Regions from separate parts of the Enterococcus sp. M-BR2 genome, predicted to be linked through region 2. Evidence: riboswitches for the same ligand, from Rfam matches in the RefSeq annotation. Region 2 holds a riboswitch; the other holds the start of a gene.
What was found. Region 2 has a riboswitch for preQ1 ahead of AC1F25_RS08420 (QueT transporter family protein). Riboswitches for the same ligand answer to the same signal wherever they lie in the genome.
Positions count from the first base shown of each region.

Region 1: it holds a riboswitch for preQ1, as region 2 does, so the genes downstream of both, AC1F25_RS01440 (nucleoside hydrolase) here and AC1F25_RS08420 (QueT transporter family protein) in region 2, are expected to answer to the same signal.

Region 1 is NZ_CM152743.1:304,797-313,497, reverse strand. Features, by position in the region: gene atpE (ATP synthase F0 subunit C) at 1-44, opposite strand, end outside; gene atpB (F0F1 ATP synthase subunit A) at 97-816, opposite strand; gene smpB (SsrA-binding protein SmpB) at 1,118-1,582, opposite strand; gene rnr (ribonuclease R) at 1,604-3,961, opposite strand; gene AC1F25_RS01460 (alpha/beta hydrolase) at 3,964-4,719, opposite strand; gene secG (preprotein translocase subunit SecG) at 4,822-5,058, opposite strand; gene AC1F25_RS01450 (GNAT family N-acetyltransferase) at 5,176-5,454, opposite strand; gene AC1F25_RS01445 (alpha/beta hydrolase) at 5,567-6,535, opposite strand; PreQ1 riboswitch class I at 6,750-6,794, shown strand; gene AC1F25_RS01440 (nucleoside hydrolase) at 6,818-7,792, shown strand; gene AC1F25_RS01435 (ECF transporter S component) at 7,797-8,372, shown strand; partial or broken gene AC1F25_RS01430 (ArgE/DapE family deacylase) at 8,436-8,701, opposite strand, start outside.
Region 2 is NZ_CM152743.1:1,718,215-1,726,915, reverse strand. Features, by position in the region: gene recD2 (SF1B family DNA helicase RecD2) at 1-1,266, shown strand, start outside; gene AC1F25_RS08425 (diacylglycerol/lipid kinase family protein) at 1,503-2,465, opposite strand; PreQ1 riboswitch class I at 3,005-3,051, shown strand; gene AC1F25_RS08420 (QueT transporter family protein) at 3,064-3,567, shown strand; gene cbpA (cyclic di-AMP binding protein CbpA) at 3,623-4,267, opposite strand; gene rpmG (50S ribosomal protein L33) at 4,429-4,581, shown strand; gene secE (preprotein translocase subunit SecE) at 4,602-4,772, shown strand; gene nusG (transcription termination/antitermination protein NusG) at 4,873-5,418, shown strand; gene AC1F25_RS08395 (alpha/beta fold hydrolase) at 5,477-6,376, shown strand; gene AC1F25_RS08390 (lactate oxidase) at 6,468-7,568, shown strand; gene sdaAA (L-serine ammonia-lyase, iron-sulfur-dependent, subunit alpha) at 7,662-8,534, opposite strand; gene sdaAB (L-serine ammonia-lyase, iron-sulfur-dependent subunit beta) at 8,547-8,701, opposite strand, start outside.

The DNA of each region.
Region 1 (8,701 bases), 1.1 Mb from region 2:
ATTGCTGCTCCCATGATTGCGATTGCTGCTGCGATATAATTCATAATTGTTTTCCTCCTAAAATAGATAAATAGTAGTTTGTTTTTTAACCGAGTATTATTCTTCTACTTCAATCTTATGGCTCATATAAACCATTGACAAAGTGACAAAGACAAATGCTTGGATGCTCCCAATAAACAAGGAGAACGCGATCCAGACCATCTCTAATGGAATTGCTAATGGTAATGAGAACCAGCCTAAGCTTGTCATCATTTTTGCAATCAAGGTTAGCAAAACTTCCCCCGCATAAATATTCCCATAAAGACGTAAAGCAAGTGTTAATAAGTTTGTAAATTCTTCAATCAGTTTCATCGGAAACATAAAACTATAGGGTTTCAAGAACGAATTTACGAAATATCCTTTGAAGCCTAACTTTTTCACCCCGAATAAGTGAGTAAGTAAGATCATTATAAATGCCAAAGTTAAAGTAACAAACGGGTCTGCTGTCGGGCTTTTCCAAAGTGTTGTTTCGTTAGGTAAGACGATTTTTGTTACTAAACCGATGTTGTTTGCAACAAAAACAAATAAAAACAATGTAAATGCCAACAAATGGAAATTGCTCAATTCTTTTCTAGGCAGATTATCTGTTACGATTCCTCGACTAAAATCAATGACCCATTCTATCGCATTTTGTTTGCCTGTTGGTTTCAACTTAAGATTTCTTGTAAAAAAGTAAGCTAAGAAGAAAACAATCAAACAGGTCAGTAACACCATTATACAAACTGTACCATCAAACCAAATTGGTCCAATGTGGAACGTTAGCGAGCGTTCATCCAATCCATTTCACCTCTTTTCCCCGAAATTCACATAAAATCAATTCATGTGCGTATCTGGTTTTTTCCAATCGGTTTCTAACCACACGGTATCATACCACCATGAAACAGAAAATTCAAAACATTTTCATGAAAATTAGACACTTTTTTATTTCAGTCAAAAACGAAGCGAATTTTTCCCCATGCACGGTGCTCCTGATCTAAGAAAAAACCTGTGATAATCATGTTTTATCAGATTAAATGCTAACAAATTTTATCATTAAGTAAAAGCAAAAGCACCGAATATGCGAAAAAGGATAATGAAATTATCTAGAGAAATTTTTTAATGTTCGATCAATTTGTCGATCGATATCTTTTCGTTTCAAATCTTCCCGTTTATCATACGATTTTTTCCCTTTTGCCAGACCAATCAATACCTTGGCATAGCCGTTACGAATATAGACTTTTAAAGGAACAACAGTGATTCCCGTGTTTTTCAATTCGTTTTCAAGACGAACGATTTGTTTCTTGTGCAATAATAGTTTTCTCGTGCGCAATGGATCATGATTAAAAATATTTCCTTGTTCATAAGGACTGATATGAACATTATGCAAGAAAGCTTCCCCGTTGCGGACGCGAATAAATCCATCTTTCAGATTGATCCGGCTGTTTCGTATCGACTTGATCTCCGTTCCTTGCAAGACCATCCCTGCTTCCATCGTGTCGATGATCGAATAATCATGGCGAGCTTTCTTGTTTTGTGCAATTAGTTTTCCCTCGCCTTTTGGCATAGCTGTTTCCTCCAACTCATTTTATTTTTTCTTTTTCTTCTTTTTGACACCTTTGTAAAATGGCTTTTTCCCTTTTTTCTTACCGAACGTTTGCTTACTATCACTATATCGTTTGTTCTTCTTGCCATTTTTTTCTGAGCGTTTGCCTGCTTGTTTTCCTTCTCGTTTTCCAGATTTTCCATTGCGTGCTTTTGGACGTTCCAACGCAGTGACCTCTTCTGCGGAAACGAGTTCAAAATCCACTGCTCGTTCATCTGGATCAGCTTTGACTACTTTTACGCGCACTTTTTGTCCGATTTTAAAAGTCAGACCAGTTCTTTCACCTACAAGCGCTAAATGATTTTCAATAAAATGGAAATAGTCTTGTTTCAATTCATTGATATGGATCAATCCTTCTACTGTATTCGGTAGTTCGATAAACAGTCCGAATTTCACAACAGAGCTGATGATCCCGTCGAATTCTTCTCCCACTTTGTCCATCATGAATTCTGCTTTCTTCATCGCATCTACTTCACGTTCTGTTTCTACTGCGCGACGCTCCATCTTAGAACTATGATCCGCGATTTCAGGAAGTTCCTCAGCCCATAAACTTTGATTGCTTTCACTTTTATCTTGGCTATAAGAACGGATCAGCCGATGGACGATCAAATCGGGATAGCGTCGAATAGGAGATGTAAAATGTGTGTAGTAATCTGCTGCTAAGCCATAATGCCCAAAATTGTCTTCTGAATAGCGTGCTTGTTGCATACTTCTTAGCAACATAGTATTGATAACTGCCGCTTCTGGTTTATCTTCTACTCCTTCGATCACATGCTGTAAATCTTTCGGTGTGATCGTTCCTTTCGTTCCTCGTACCAGAATGCCCAAAGCTGAAGCAAAATCAAAGAAGCGCTGCATTTTTTCTTCTTTTGGCTGTTCATGGATTCGATAAATAAACGGAAGATTTAATTTATTATAATGTTCAGCTACCGTTTCGTTGGCGGCAAGCATAAAGGATTCGATCAAGCGTTCACCTATCCCTCTGCTTCTTAGCTGGATATCATTTGGGTGTCCTTCAGCATCAACAAGGATCTTCGCTTCCCGATCCTCAAAAGAAATCGCTCCACGTTTGATTCGCATCGTTTCAAGGATTCGATGCAATTCACCCATTTTTTGGAACATAGGCACGAGCTGAGCATAACGTTGCATCGTTTCTTCATCTTGATCTTCTAAGATTTGATTGACAGCTGTGTAGGTCATCCGTTCTGTTGTTTGGATCACACTTGGAAAAATCTCATGAGAGACAACTTGTCCATTTGGATCGATCTCCATTTCACAACTCATGGTGAGTCGTGGAACATGGGGATTCAATGAACAGATACCATTGGATAAACGTTGTGGGATCATCGGAATCACTCGATCGGTCAAATAGACACTTGTTCCTCTTTCGTATGCTTCTCTGTCCAGTTGACTGCCTTGCGTCACATAGTAAGATACATCTGCAATGTGTACTCCAAGAAAATAATTACCATTTTCTAATTTTTTGACCGTCACTGCATCATCTAGATCTTTTGCATCTTCTCCATCAATCGTAACGATGAGCTGATCTCTTAAATCTCTGCGTCCAACAATATCCTTTTCGCTGATCTGGTCTGGAACTTCATCTGCCTCAGACAACACATCATCAGGAAATTTTGTAGGGATACCGTTAGCCACGACAATCGAGAGGATATCCATGCCAGGGTCATTCTTATGACCAATCACTTGCTTGATTATCCCTTCTAAACTAGTCGCATACCCTTTTTCAGGGTAATGGGTCAGTTCGATCAATACAATACTTCCGTCAACTGGACGAACTCCCTCTGCCGCAGCATACACTTTGAATTGGTTAAGCTTTCTATCTTTCGGGATGACCACACCATAAAGATCCGTTTCCTGTATCTCTTCGTCTGAATAAGCAACAAATTCTCCGGCTAACTGAGTAGTCGCTCGGTCTCGAATCTCCACTACTTTTCCCTCTGCTCCGCGATCCATATCTGTATTTGCTCGCTTCATGATATCAATTGCTACGGTATCCCCATCCATTGCAAAGCCAGTCGCTTCTTTCGGGATATAGATATCATCTTCTTCGGGATCAATCGTTACAAATCCAAATCCTCGTTCATTTGCCCGAAATGTCCCTTCGACCAAGATCGGTTTTAAAGGAAGTTTGACTTTTCCTTTTTTATTGAAAACGATACTCTGTTCTCTTTCCATTTGAGCAATCGTTTGTACTAGTAATTTAAAATCATCGCTTTTTTGAAAGCCTAGACCTTCAGCGATTTCTTCCATAGAAAAACTACGTTTGCGACTGCTTTCCATGAAAAAGAGAATTTTCTCTTTTATTGTTTCTTTTGTCATATTTATTCCTCATTCCAAGGTAATTTTTCTAAAAATTCCAACACGTCTTTTTCTAATTCGCGTCTTGCTGTGCCAACTGTAATCACATGACCGCTTTCAGGATACCATTGAAGTGTCACCCGTTGGCGGCTCAATTTGCGTGCCGTTTCAAATACACCATTTGGGTCGATCATTTCATCTTTCCCAGCTTGAGCTAAAAATATTGGCTGTTGGATATCTGATAGTCTACTTTCTGCGATTGCTGCTTGGTCTTGTATATCCATTAATTGATGTTCAGCTAACGAGCGGTAAGACACAGCTTTTTCATTGATTTCTTTTTCTGATTTGCCTGCTATCTTCAGCACTTGACGTACATATTTTTCAAAATTTTCAGGCACGTTTGTTTCTACAGGAGACAGGGGCGAACAGAAAAAACCGCCGCCAATTACTGATTCTTCTTCTAGTGCCCGTACAGCAAAGATGCCACCCATCGATAATCCCAATACGGCAATATCAGAAAACTGTTCAGACTGTAAAAAATGGATAGCTTTTTTAGTATCTGCCCACCAGCTTTCTGCTTTTTCTTGCAAGATATCATATGGCTCCATCGTTCCATGTCCTTTAAATAGCGGCGCATAGACTGTATAATCTGCTTTTTCTAAAAACCGTGCGAGCATCCGGACATCATTTGGACTTCCTGAGTACGCATGAAGCAGCAAAACTGCTCGTTTTCCATGTTTTGCATAAAGGGGTTTTGGTAATTGTTTCACTCGTTTCACCTCTTTCGCCTCATTTTACCATAGTTTCTTTCATAACTTCTTCTTAAGCGTTCTCTTTGCAATAAAAAAAGCCGCCCGCCGTTGTGCGAGAGGCTTATTCGACTACTTCGAAGATAAAAATGCTAGGACAAATAATAAGATCATCCAGACAGCTCCCATGACTGCAGTTGATCGCTGCATGACAGCTTCAAAGCCGCGAGCTTTTTGTTTGCCGAATAGTTGATCCGCACCGCCGGTAAATGCACTCGCTGCACTATTTTGCTTGCTTGGCTGCATCATAATCGCAATGACCATAACAATCGATAAAACGATCACGATTCCCAAAATTAAATTATACATATAGCAGCCTCCTTCCCAAAAGATATCGTCTCTTTAACTTTATCATAGATAAAACTCCGTGACAACTCTATATAAATGGAAAAACAGCTGAAAGTGCAAATCTTTCAGCTGTTATTATTATGATTGGCGTAAGACGTCATGATACTCTGGTTTCTTCTCAAACTCTTTTTTTGCGTAAGGGCATAAAGGGATGATCTTTTTCCCCTCTCGTCTTGCTAGTTCTACTCCAGTATACACTAGCTTTTCAGCTAATTTTTGACCACGATATGCTGGATCGACAAATGTATGGTCAATGATCATGATGTCTGGCCCCGCATCCGACCATGTCATTTCTCCGATTTCTTGTTGCTCATCATTGAATAAAGCAAGACGATTTTTTTCCTCTTTGATTTCCATATGCCGCACTCCTCAAATAACTGATATTTTTTTATTCCTACCTTATTTTAACAGTCTCATGGTCTATAAACAATTATTTATCCTCGGATTGCTTACAAAAAGGAAGAGAAAATCAATCCATCGTTATTCTTTGTTCAATAAATGAAAAAATCACTGTCCAATAGGTTTTCGGATCTTTCATCGATGCTTCCAAATGTTCTGCTTCTGGAACAAGCAGTAATGCTTTATCCCCTGCCGTAGCGTTTTGAATCGTGTATGCTGCTTCTGTAGGAACAAAATGATCTCTTTCACCATGGATGACTAACAAAGGCAAATGGTTACTACCAAGCTGTCTTGTAGCTGATGCTTGCTTTAAAGAATAACCTGCGTATTTCTGAGCATAGTGATTCGCATATCTCATGATCATTTTTTTAGGAAAGACCGTGATTTTACTTAACATGTACCGAAATTCCGCATAAACAGAAACATATCCGCTGTCTAAGATAAATCCTTTGACTGCAGATGGAAGCTTTTCACCACTTGCCATCATAATTGTAGAAGCGCCCATTGAACCCCCGTGCAAAATAATGGATGCATCTGGTTGTTCATCTAAGATGAGTTGGATCCATGCAATTAAATCTAGCCGGTCTAGCCATCCCATTCCGATGATTTCTCCTTCACTTTCTCCATGCGCACGTAAATCGGGTATAAGAACGTTGAATCCTTTCTCTGCATATCTTTTACCTATATGAGACATATCTCTTTTCCCTGTACTTCGATAATCATGTACACAAATGACCCATTTATTCTGCTGAGTTGGTTGGAGGAACATCTGTCCAGCTAGTTTCAACCCGTCATAACTTTTGATCGTTTTCGGTATTCCTTGTTCCCAGAAGCTTTCACATTCTTCTTCTAATTTTTGCCGCTTTTTTTCTACTGACGTGACTGCAGCAGGATCCATCAAGCGGTGCCCAGTGTCTTCATACCAGTCATAGCCTCTCTGTACTCCCGCTCTTACTAATTTCTTTGCATAAAAATAAGAAAGAAAATGGTAACTGATTCCTATAATTATCAGAATAAGAATGAAATAAAAAATAACCATCGTACACCCGCCGCTTTCTGCCAAACTATAATCTATTTATTATACAATATACCGATCAATAGGATTCTTTTTCTTCGGCACACGTAAATTCCATTTCCTTTTCATTGTATCATTTACTTAAAGTTCTTCTCAATAGATTTACTTGTAAGAGAGCATTTACATTCACAATAAAAGCCAGTATACTAATTTCGTGCATTATAAACAAGACGCTCGTCTTGGACTGGTTCGGAAACTTCCCAGAATAAAAAACTAAGTATCTCTAAAGAAAGGAGATTGGAAATAATGCGAAAAGTAATTATTGATTGCGATCCAGGGATCGACGACACTTTAGCTTTATCACTAGCTGTCAAATCCCCTGATATCGAAGTAGTTGCTATTACCGTCGTTTGTGGGAATGTCCCTGTAGATATCGGTACGCAGAATGTGCTGAAATGTTTGGAACGCTGTGATCGTTTAGATATCCCTGTTTATCAAGGAATGGGAAAACCTTTGAAGCAACCTTTCATTAGTGCGCAAGACACTCATGGGTTGGATGGATTAGGGGACACAAATTTCCCGATGGTCTTAGCCAAACAGGCAGAATCGCTCCATGCAGTTGATTTTCTGACTGATTATTTCAAAGAAAAAACAGATACATCAGTCATTGCTTTGGGGCCTTTGACCAATATCGCTTCTGCTTTGAAAAACAACCCATCTGTTGGGAAACATATGGATCGTTTTGTCTCAATGGGCGGAACTTACAAAGTCCATGGTAACTGTTCACCAGTTGCTGAATACAATTACTGGTGTGATCCTGAAGCAGCTTCTTATGTATTCGAAAAGCTCAAACAACCGATAGAAATGGTTGGGTTAGATGTGACAAGAGAAATCGTCTTGACACCGACTATCCTTGAATATTGCTGCCAAATGAATCCTGAAGAGGGAGAGTATCTAAAAGCGATCACTCGTTTTTATTTTGACTTTCACTGGAAACAAGAAAGAATCTTAGGATGTGTCATCAATGATCCGTTAGCTGTTGCTTATTTTATCGATGAGTCCATCTGTGAAGGCTTTAAAAGCTTCACTGCTGTAGAAACTCAAGGAATAAGTCGCGGACAAACATTGGTTGATCGTTATGAATTTTGGCAGAAATCTGCTAACAGTAAAATTATGATAAAAGTAGATACTCGTCTTTTTTTCCAAAAGTTTTTAACCGTTCTTTTAAATGCACAAGAAGAAACGATTATGAAAGATTTGGAAAGGTTAAAGATGGGTTAACAAAATGAATAAAAACAAGATGGCAACTCGCGTACTTACAATGATGGCTTTGTGTATTGGGATCAATTATGTTGGAGGAACGATTGCTTTATGGCTTCGTTTGCCAATCTATCTAGACTCTATTGGAACGATTTTTGCTGGCGCGTTACTTGGTCCCATACCAGGAATGTTGACAGGACTATCCAGCGGTGTATTAAGTGGGGTGACTACAGATATTTTTTCACTGTATTATTCACCGATCCAAATCCTCACAGGTTTGTTGGCTGGATTGATTTTACCAAGGTATCTCGACAAAGATAAAAAACGTTTGAAACTCTTATTACTCGCTTTGATTTTGTCTGTACCTGGAACGATCGTCTCTTCGATCATTACCGTTCAGTTATTTGGCGGAATCACTTCCTCAGGGTCTAGCATGATCGTCCAATTATTACATGGGTTAGGTTTCGATCAAACCATCAGTGTGATCTTGGTACAGGCAGGCACAGACTACCTTGACCGTCTGCTATCTGTCGTCGTTGTTTCATTAGTCATCACTATGTTGCCGCAGCGCTTGATATATTCCAAGAGAAAAATAGGATGAACAAACAGAGCCAGATGAGCAAAAAGTTGCTCATCTGGCTCTGTTTTTCATCTATTAAAAAACTTACGCTAAGTAGGATAAAATAATAGCTTGATATTTTTCGATCATATCTAAATAATTATCGAGCTCGACATACTCATCTATTTGATGAGGCAAAGTAACGACACCAGGTCCAAAGACGACAAAGTCAAAGGAGTGGTCAGCTTTCGTAAATTCGGCTGCATCTGTGGTTGCTGCCGCTCCAACTAAAGGTAATGGCTGACTGAATTGTTGCTGAATGCAATGAATCAAAGGAGAATCTGGATCAGCTTTGACAGGTATTTTGTTGT
Region 2 (8,701 bases):
AAAGAATTAGAAGGCGGACTTTTGATCGTTGATGAGATGTCTATGGTCGATACATGGCTGGCTAACACATTATTCAAAGCGATTCCGACGAATATGCAGGTTATTCTAGTAGGGGATAAAGATCAGCTTCCTTCTGTCGGTCCTGGACAAGTGCTACATGACCTTTTGGAAATCGAACAAATTCCTAAAATGGAACTCAATCAGATTTATCGACAAGGTGATGGTTCTAGTATTATTCCTCTTGCCCATGAAATCAAAGAAGGACGTCTACCAAAAGATTTCACAAAGAATCAAAAAGATCGTTCCTATTTCCGAAGCGATGCTTATCAAATTGAACCCTTGATTTCTAAAATTGTGGAAAAAGCGAAAAATAAGGGATTCCGTGCACAAGATATCCAAGTATTAGCACCAATGTATCGGGGACCAGCAGGGATCGACGCGTTAAATAAAATGATGCAAGAGATATTCAATCCAGGGAGACCTGGGAAAAAGGAAGTACATTGGAACGACACCGTTTATCGGATAGGAGACAAAGTACTCCAGTTAGTCAATACTCCTGAATTGAATGTATTCAATGGAGATATGGGAGAAATCACGGGGATTATCTTGGCAAAAGATTCGGAAGATAAAGTGGATGAATTAGTTATCCAGTTTGATGCAAATGAGGTCACTTATAAAAGAAACGAGTGGAATAAAATTACTCTTTCTTATTGTTGTTCGATCCATAAATCACAGGGCAGTGAATTCAAAATGGTCATTTTGCCCATGGTTCATCAATATCAGCGAATGCTTCAGCGTAATCTACTCTACACGGCTGTTACTCGGAGTAAGGAACTGTTGATTTTGTTAGGGGAAGAGCAAGCGTATGCCACTTGTGTAGCGAATGAATCGGCAAGCCGAATGACTACGTTGAAATCAAGAATCATCGATAATGGAAAAATGACTATCACTCTGCGGACAAAACTAGCAGCTTATGAAGATTCTTTGATTGGAAATGATCCATTTGAAGATGGGACCTATACAAAAGAGTCGCAGGACATAAAAGAAAAGTTACCTATAAAAGACGACAGTGGAACGAATGAATCGAAAAACCAAGTAATGGAAACAGTGGAACCAGATCTATTTTCTTCATCGGTTGTAGAAGAAAAGAAAGAAGAGATAGAACCTGCTGTTCCCAAGGAGTTCGTTCTTACTGCAGAAGCGATTAATCAGAAATTAGTAGATCCAATGATTGGTATGGAAAACATTACACCGTATACATTATAAAAGAATCTGACGATACGTATGCGCTATTTGTCGGCAATATTGATCACTTAAAAAGCGGATGTGACACGACTTGTGCCTCATCCGCTTTTTGAAATTATTCTTGGTGACTTGTAGTGAAATTGTAGGCTCATGCCGTCTTGGTAAACGGTGTTCAAAAGACAGTTTCTTGGTATGAAGTCAAATTTTTGCAAAAATGTGAACAGGCATTTCCACAAAATTTTTCTACAAACTCGAAACTACTTGAAAAATAACTGGTTTTTTGTAGAAAATTGCAGATCAAAAGGACGAGGAGCGACATCTTCTCCATCTTCTTGACCATATTGCGGCGTTGGTGAAACGATTCGTAATCTGTTTGTTGTGTAGTGATGGAAATATTTCGATTTCAATTGTTTTTTCTGCATAAGTAAAAGGATAAGCCATATGATTTTAAAAATATTGATTCGTTCGACCATGACAAAATCAATGACTGGTTTAGTCGCATCTGCAGTTGGAGCGATTGCGATTCCTCCTCCAAAAAAAGGATGCTTCGTTGCTGTACATAAAAATGCATTTGAAAAACTTAACTGCTTTCCTCCTGCATCCACTAGAATTGGAAATCCTTTTTGAGTAAATAAAGTCCGGAGAATAGAGAACAAATACGAAAAAGAACCTAAGTTGTATTTGTTCAATCGTTCTTTTGTAGAAGAATGATTTGTCGCGTGGACGATAGCTGCGTCTAATCCAATACCAAAATTATTAACAGCTATTCCTTTTTTTTCACTTATTTTTTCTTCATAAGCCATTATATGGACTTTATCTGGTGATTGAGCTGCTAAAATCAGCTGAAGTGCTTTTTTAGGATTCTTAGGAAGTCCCGCTCCTCGAGCAAAATCATTTCCAGAGCCTGCTGGAATATAAGCGACAGGAAATTCAACTTCCATCTGATAGAAAGTATCAAGTACCTGATGCAAGGTTCCGTCTCCTCCTACGATGATCAAAAGAGGGAAAGTTTCGATTGTTTCCTGTTCTTCTGTCCAAGGTACTAATGTTTCTTTTGCCAGAATTTCAGCAATCTCCGCATCATGTCCTTTGTATTCACTGTAATGAAGGGTATAGTTGACATGTTTGTTTTTTAATATCGGCAAGATTTTTTCTGCTACTTTATGGCCGTTTCCACTGCCTGCCGATGGATTGATCAATAAATGATAATGGAATTTCATATTTTCCTCCTGCTATTCAATAAAACAAGATATTTTAATCATCCTGTTTGCTGGTTAACCAATAATTAGCAAGTTTTTTCTATTTTTGGAATGAAAGAAACTTGTTTTTACAAAAAAACACCTGTTACAAAATTAATTCTTGGTTATTATAGCAGAAGACTAGGAGAATGAAAAAGGTCTGGAGACCGAAACACACAAAAAAGCCTAGCAAGCGCATCATCCATTACTTACGTAAGGAGAAGTTCCAAGGTTCGGTATGTCCACTTAGACCTTCAGCTGCCTGCTAGACTATTCTCTAGTAAGAGGTTGCTCAAATTCCCACATCCTTTTTTATTTATTTAAGTTTCACAACAATTCTGTTTGTGCAGAACCTACTTCGTCTGCTTTACTGGGAATTCTTATGACCCCTTACATTTATCTTATACCATATTTTGAGACTTTTAGCAAACGTTTACATTTTTGCTTGTTTACTTTTTTCAAAAGTAGATAAGACAGATTGAAATAGATGAAAAGTCTGTTATAATTATTGTTTGTTTCACATAATCGCGGTTCATCAACCATCCCGCGTTAAAAAAACTAGGAGAAATGAGGAGAGAAAATGCAAAAAACGAAAAGCAGACAACGGTTGTCCGTAATCGTTGTCAATGGTATCATCATGGCTCTTTATCTAGCGCTAACTATTTTAGTTGCGCCTGTATCCTCAGGGCCAATCCAGTTTCGTATTTCAGAAAGTTTGAATCATTTAGTTGTCTTTAACCGTAAATTACTTTGGGGAGTTTTGGGCGGGGTCATCGTCTATAATGCCTTCTTTGGATTTGGTATCATGGATGTGGTTTTTGGTGGTGGCCAAACATTGCTTTCTTTAGGTCTGACAGCTTTGCTGCAAAACAAAGTGAAAAATGTAAAGATGCGTTTAGTATTGAACACGATCTTCTTTACTATCAGCATGGGATTGATTGCTTACATGCTAGTTCCGACAGGTGGCCAAGCATTTTGGACAACCTATGGTACACTTGCATTAAGCGAGTTCATCATCATGGCTGTTTCAGCACCACTGATGTATTATTTAGATCGTTCGCTTGATTTTGAAAAGCGTGTCTAATTGTAAAAAAACGACAAAAGAAAGCAGCTGAGCTGTATTTCTTTTGTCATTTTTATTATGCTTCTTGGTTTTGCAAATTTTCGATTTCTACCACTTTATAATTCTTTTTCTCTAAGTGGTTGATGATCGTTTCACATACTTTCGGTTCAGTGTTCGCCGGCAGCGTAATCAATGTACGTCGGATGTATTCGTCTTTTTCAATATCAAGAGTAATGCAGCTGGCAATGCTACTGTATTTTGAAATGATTTTTGCGATAGCAGCCAGATCTCCTTGCTTTCCTGTAGAAGCAATTGTCAGCACATAGCTTCCTTGTTCTACGCTCCAAGATTGAGAGAGCATATTAAGTAATGTGCTATGTGTCAAAATACCATAAAAATGATTTTCACTGTCAAGGACAGCAATATAAGGAAGCTCTTTGATCGTAAAGAATACTTTGAAGAAAGAAGTATCCAGATAAATGAACTTTGTGGCATTTTTCAAAAGATGAGTGACAGGAAGCTTCATATCACCGCCGTTTGCTTTATGACGATAGATGTGCATTTTGTAAATATTTCCACGGAAAATATTCCCTGAAGAATCTAAGATCGGTACACAACGGTATCCGGAAGTTTCTAAAATTTTTAATGCTTCTTCTAATGTACTAGTCTCTGTAACGGTTGTCAGATCTTTTTTCTTATATACAAGTGTTTTTAATAGCATCGCTATACCTCCAATTGTCTCATTTTAGCTTAATTTCAAATTAATCATATCATAATTTTATCTAAAACAATAGATAGTTTATTTCACAAATTGACAAGTAAAAAGTTACGTGATACTGTTATTAAGTATAAGTCTGATTCTCAGCAAGGGGGCAGAAGTAAATGGCAAAGAAAAAAGCAGCACTCGCTTGTTCCGTTTGTGGGTCTCGTAACTACACAAAATCAGTCAGTGAAGGAAAAAGCGGTGAACGTTTAGAAATCAACAAATTTTGTAAATATTGTAATCAATATACATTACATAAAGAAACGAAATAAACAGCAAAGGAGGGTGTCTCATGAAATTTCTAAAAAGCGTAAAAGATGAAATCAAACAAGTAACTTGGCCAAACAGAAAACAACTTCGTAAAGATACGTTGGTAGTTATCGAAACTTCTATTCTTTTCGGGTTGATGTTTTACGTAATGGATACAGCAATCCAAAGTTTATTTGGCTGGATCTTAAAATAACTCGCTAGCCACAACGTGCTTTTAGTGCTATAATGAAGCGAAAGAAAAACTTCGGGTGTACTGAGGTTTTTTTATTTTACAATGAAATGAGGAGCCTTCAATGGAATCTTTTGAAAAAAACTGGTATGTCTTGCATACATATTCAGGATATGAAAACAAAGTAAAAGCAAATATCGAATCTCGTGCGCAAAGTATGAAAATGGCCGACTTTATTTTCCGTGTCGTTGTTCCTGAAGAAAAAGAAACAGAAGTCAAAAATGGGAAAGAGAAAGAAATCGTTCATAAAACATTTCCAGGATATGTTCTTGTTGAAATGATCATGACAGACGCTTCCTGGTATGTTGTCCGTAACACACCAGGCGTGACAGGATTCGTTGGTTCACACGGAGCTGGAAGCAAACCAGCACCACTACTTCCAGAAGAAGTCAATCATATCTTGCGTTCTATCGGCATGAGTCTACGACAAAATGATTTAGAAGTAGAAGTTGGCGAAGTTGTGAAAATCATCGAAGGCGCATTTGCGGGATTAGAAGGACAAGTAACAGAAGTTGACGGAGAAAAAGAAAAATTGAAAGTCAACATCGATATGTTTGGTCGTGAAACAAGTACAGAACTTGATTTCGATCAAGTAGATAAAATCGATTAATAAAGAGACTTGAAATGTCGATCATACGATTGACCTTTCAAGTCTTTCTTTTTTCTATATGGAAAGGAAGAGGCGAATGACAAATCGAATCAAAAATGTATGCAAACATGCGGCTACAGCAGCTTTAGTGCTTATCAGCTTGTTTGCGATAAGTGGTTGCCAGACGACGAAGACTACTGCAGTTTCTGATAAAGAAAAAACGGTAGAATCCAGTAAAGTGATAGAAAAAACCACTATTCCAACACTTTTTTTCCATGGCTACAGCGGGACAGAAAATTCCTTTAAAGGGATGTTGCAACGTTTGGAAAAAAATCAAAAAGCAGTAAAAGAATTGGTTCTAATAGTAGAAGCCGATGGACAAATACAAGCAGAAGGAGACTTATCTGGAAAAGCAGACAATCCGATGGTCCAAGTATTGTTTGCAGATAATAAAAACAACGAGTGGAATCAAGCAGAATGGATCAAATCTTGTCTTTTGTATCTGAAAGAAAACTATAGCATAGACAAAGTCAACATCGTGGGACATTCAATGGGAGGAGTTAGCGCGTTACGCTATTTAGGAACATATGGACAGGATACGTCATTGCCGCAAGTTCAGACATTTACGGCAATTGGTGCACCTTTTAATGATTTTGTCGATGACAGTGGGCAATCTCTGACAGAGGAGTTAGCAATGGGTCCTGCTGTTGTTTCTAGCCGCTATCAAGATTATCAGCAAATAATCGGAAATATGCCTACAACTACTCGATTTTTCCTGATTGCCGGACAATTGGACGAAGCAGACTTGAGTGATGGGACAGTACCGTTAAACAGTGCATTAGCTGTCTATGTGTTGTTGAAACAACACGGAAATGAAGTAGAAGAAAAAATAGTAAAAGGCGAAAATGCCGCTCATAGTATGCTTCATGAAAACCAAGAAGTAGATCAGCTTGTTAGTCGATTTGTTTGGAATGAATAGCAAGAAAAGGATCCGAGAGTAAATGTTTGCTTACTTTTTGTAAGAATAGTATGATTTACATGTAATCAAGAAGATGAAAGAAGGATCTACTATGACTTATCATACAAGTAATGAAGAACATCCAATCGATATTGTAAACATTGCTTCACTAGAAGGTCGTGTAAAAGAGCGAATGGAAGCAGGAGCTTTTGGCTATATTCGCGGTGGTTCTGAAGATGAGTGGACGATGAAAGAAAATACGACTTCTTTTAATGCAAAAAAAATCATGGCACGGATATTACGCGGAATCGACTCAGCAGATTTGCATACATCAGTTTTTGGAATTGAATTAGACACACCGATTATCCAAGCGCCATCAGCGGCCCAAGGATTGGCGCATGAAAAAGGGGAAGCTGATACAGCTAAAGGGGTAGCTGCTGCTGGATCAATCTTTTCCATCAGCACTTATGCGAATACGACAATCAAAGATGCAGCAGATGCAGCGCCAGGTGCACCGCAGTTTTTCCAATTATATATGAGTAAAGACGATGGGTTCAATGAGTTCATTTTGAACAAAGCAGTAGAAGCAGGGGCTAAAGCCATCATTTTAACGGCAGATTCAACGCTCGGTGGTTACCGCGAAGAAGATGTGATCAATCAATTCCAATTTCCATTACCAATGCCTAATTTAGCTGCTTATAGCGAACAAAGTGCAAGTGGGAATGGCGAAGGAAAAGGAATTGCAGAAATCTATGCAGCTGCAAAACAAGGCTTGACACCAGATGACATCAAAACAATCAAAGAAATCACCAATCTTCCAGTCATCGTAAAAGGAATACAATCGCCAGAAGATGCAGTCATCGCTATCTCTGCAGGGGCAGATGGTATCTGGGTATCTAATCATGGGGGACGACAATTAGATGGAGGTCCTGCTTCCTTTGAAGTATTGCCAAAAATTGCCGAAGTAGTCAATAAACGTGTACCAGTGATTTTCGACTCTGGCGTCCGTCGAGGAGAACATGTCTTTAAAGCTTTGGCAAGTGGTGCTGACTTAGTTGCGATTGGCCGACCAGTAATCTATGGATTGAATCTAGGTGGGGCAGAAGGAGTAACCTCTGTTTTTGAACACCTGAACAAAGAATTGTCGATCACGATGCAACTTGCAGGAACAAAATCGATTGATGAAGTAAAAAATACGAAATTGATGGATTAATAAAAAAAACGAAGAGAGGCCTAACTGTGCGTCTCTTCGTTTTTTTGTGATAGAAATAACTAATCTCTTAATACTCGAAACTAGGCAGCTTTTTTACGACCTCTTATTTAAAATCTCTTCTGTAAGTCGCTTAGCAGTTGGCGTAACAGCTAAGCCGCCTTCTGCTGTCTCTTTGAAAATCGATGGCATTTGTCGTCCGACTTGATACATCGCAGCAACGACTTCATCCGGTGGAATGACACTTTCGATACCCGCTAATGCCATGTCAGCAGAGATGAAAGCTTGAGAGGACCCTAAAGCATTACGTTTGACACAAGGTACTTCAACTAAACCTGCAACAGGATCGCAAATCAGTCCCATCATATTTTTCAATGTGATGGCTACTGCTTGAGCTGCTTGATGAGGAGTCCCGTTTTTTGCACAAACCAAAGCCGCCGCCGCCATTGCACTTGCAGAACCAACTTCTGCTTGACAACCCCCTTCTGCGCCACTAATAGAAGCGTTGTTCGCGATTACTAACCCGAAAGCGCCAGCAGTAAACAAGAATTCCAATTGCTGTTCATGTGACAAACCAAGCCGATCTCGGACAGCCATTAACACACCAGGAACAACCCCCGCACTTCCAGCAGTCGGCGTAGCACAAATCAATCCCATTTTTGCATTGACTTCGTTAACAGCTACAGCATTGCGTACAGCCTTTAAGATCGTTTCTCCGCTCAAAAAATCTGCTTCGTTCAAATAATCATCTAATTTTTTTGCATCGCCACCGGTAATCCCTGTGACGGAGGTGACACCTTCTTTTCCCTCGTTGATCGATTGTTCCATTACTGAAAGATTTTTTTCCATAATCGCAATGATCTGACTACGGGAACGGCCGCTCATTTCCATTTCAACTGCAATCATCAATTCTGCTACACTTGAATAAGCTTTCGCTTGGTCTACTAATTCTTCAATCGATAAAAACATTTTTTCAGCTCCTTAATCGAAATAGTTTACGCTGTCGATATTTGGCAGATGTTTGAGTCTTCTTACTGTTTCTTCAACTTGAGGATTATCTACTTCAATGATCATGATGGCGCTTTCGCCTTTTGATTCCCGTGTCACTGTCATAGTACCGATATTCGTATTGGTTT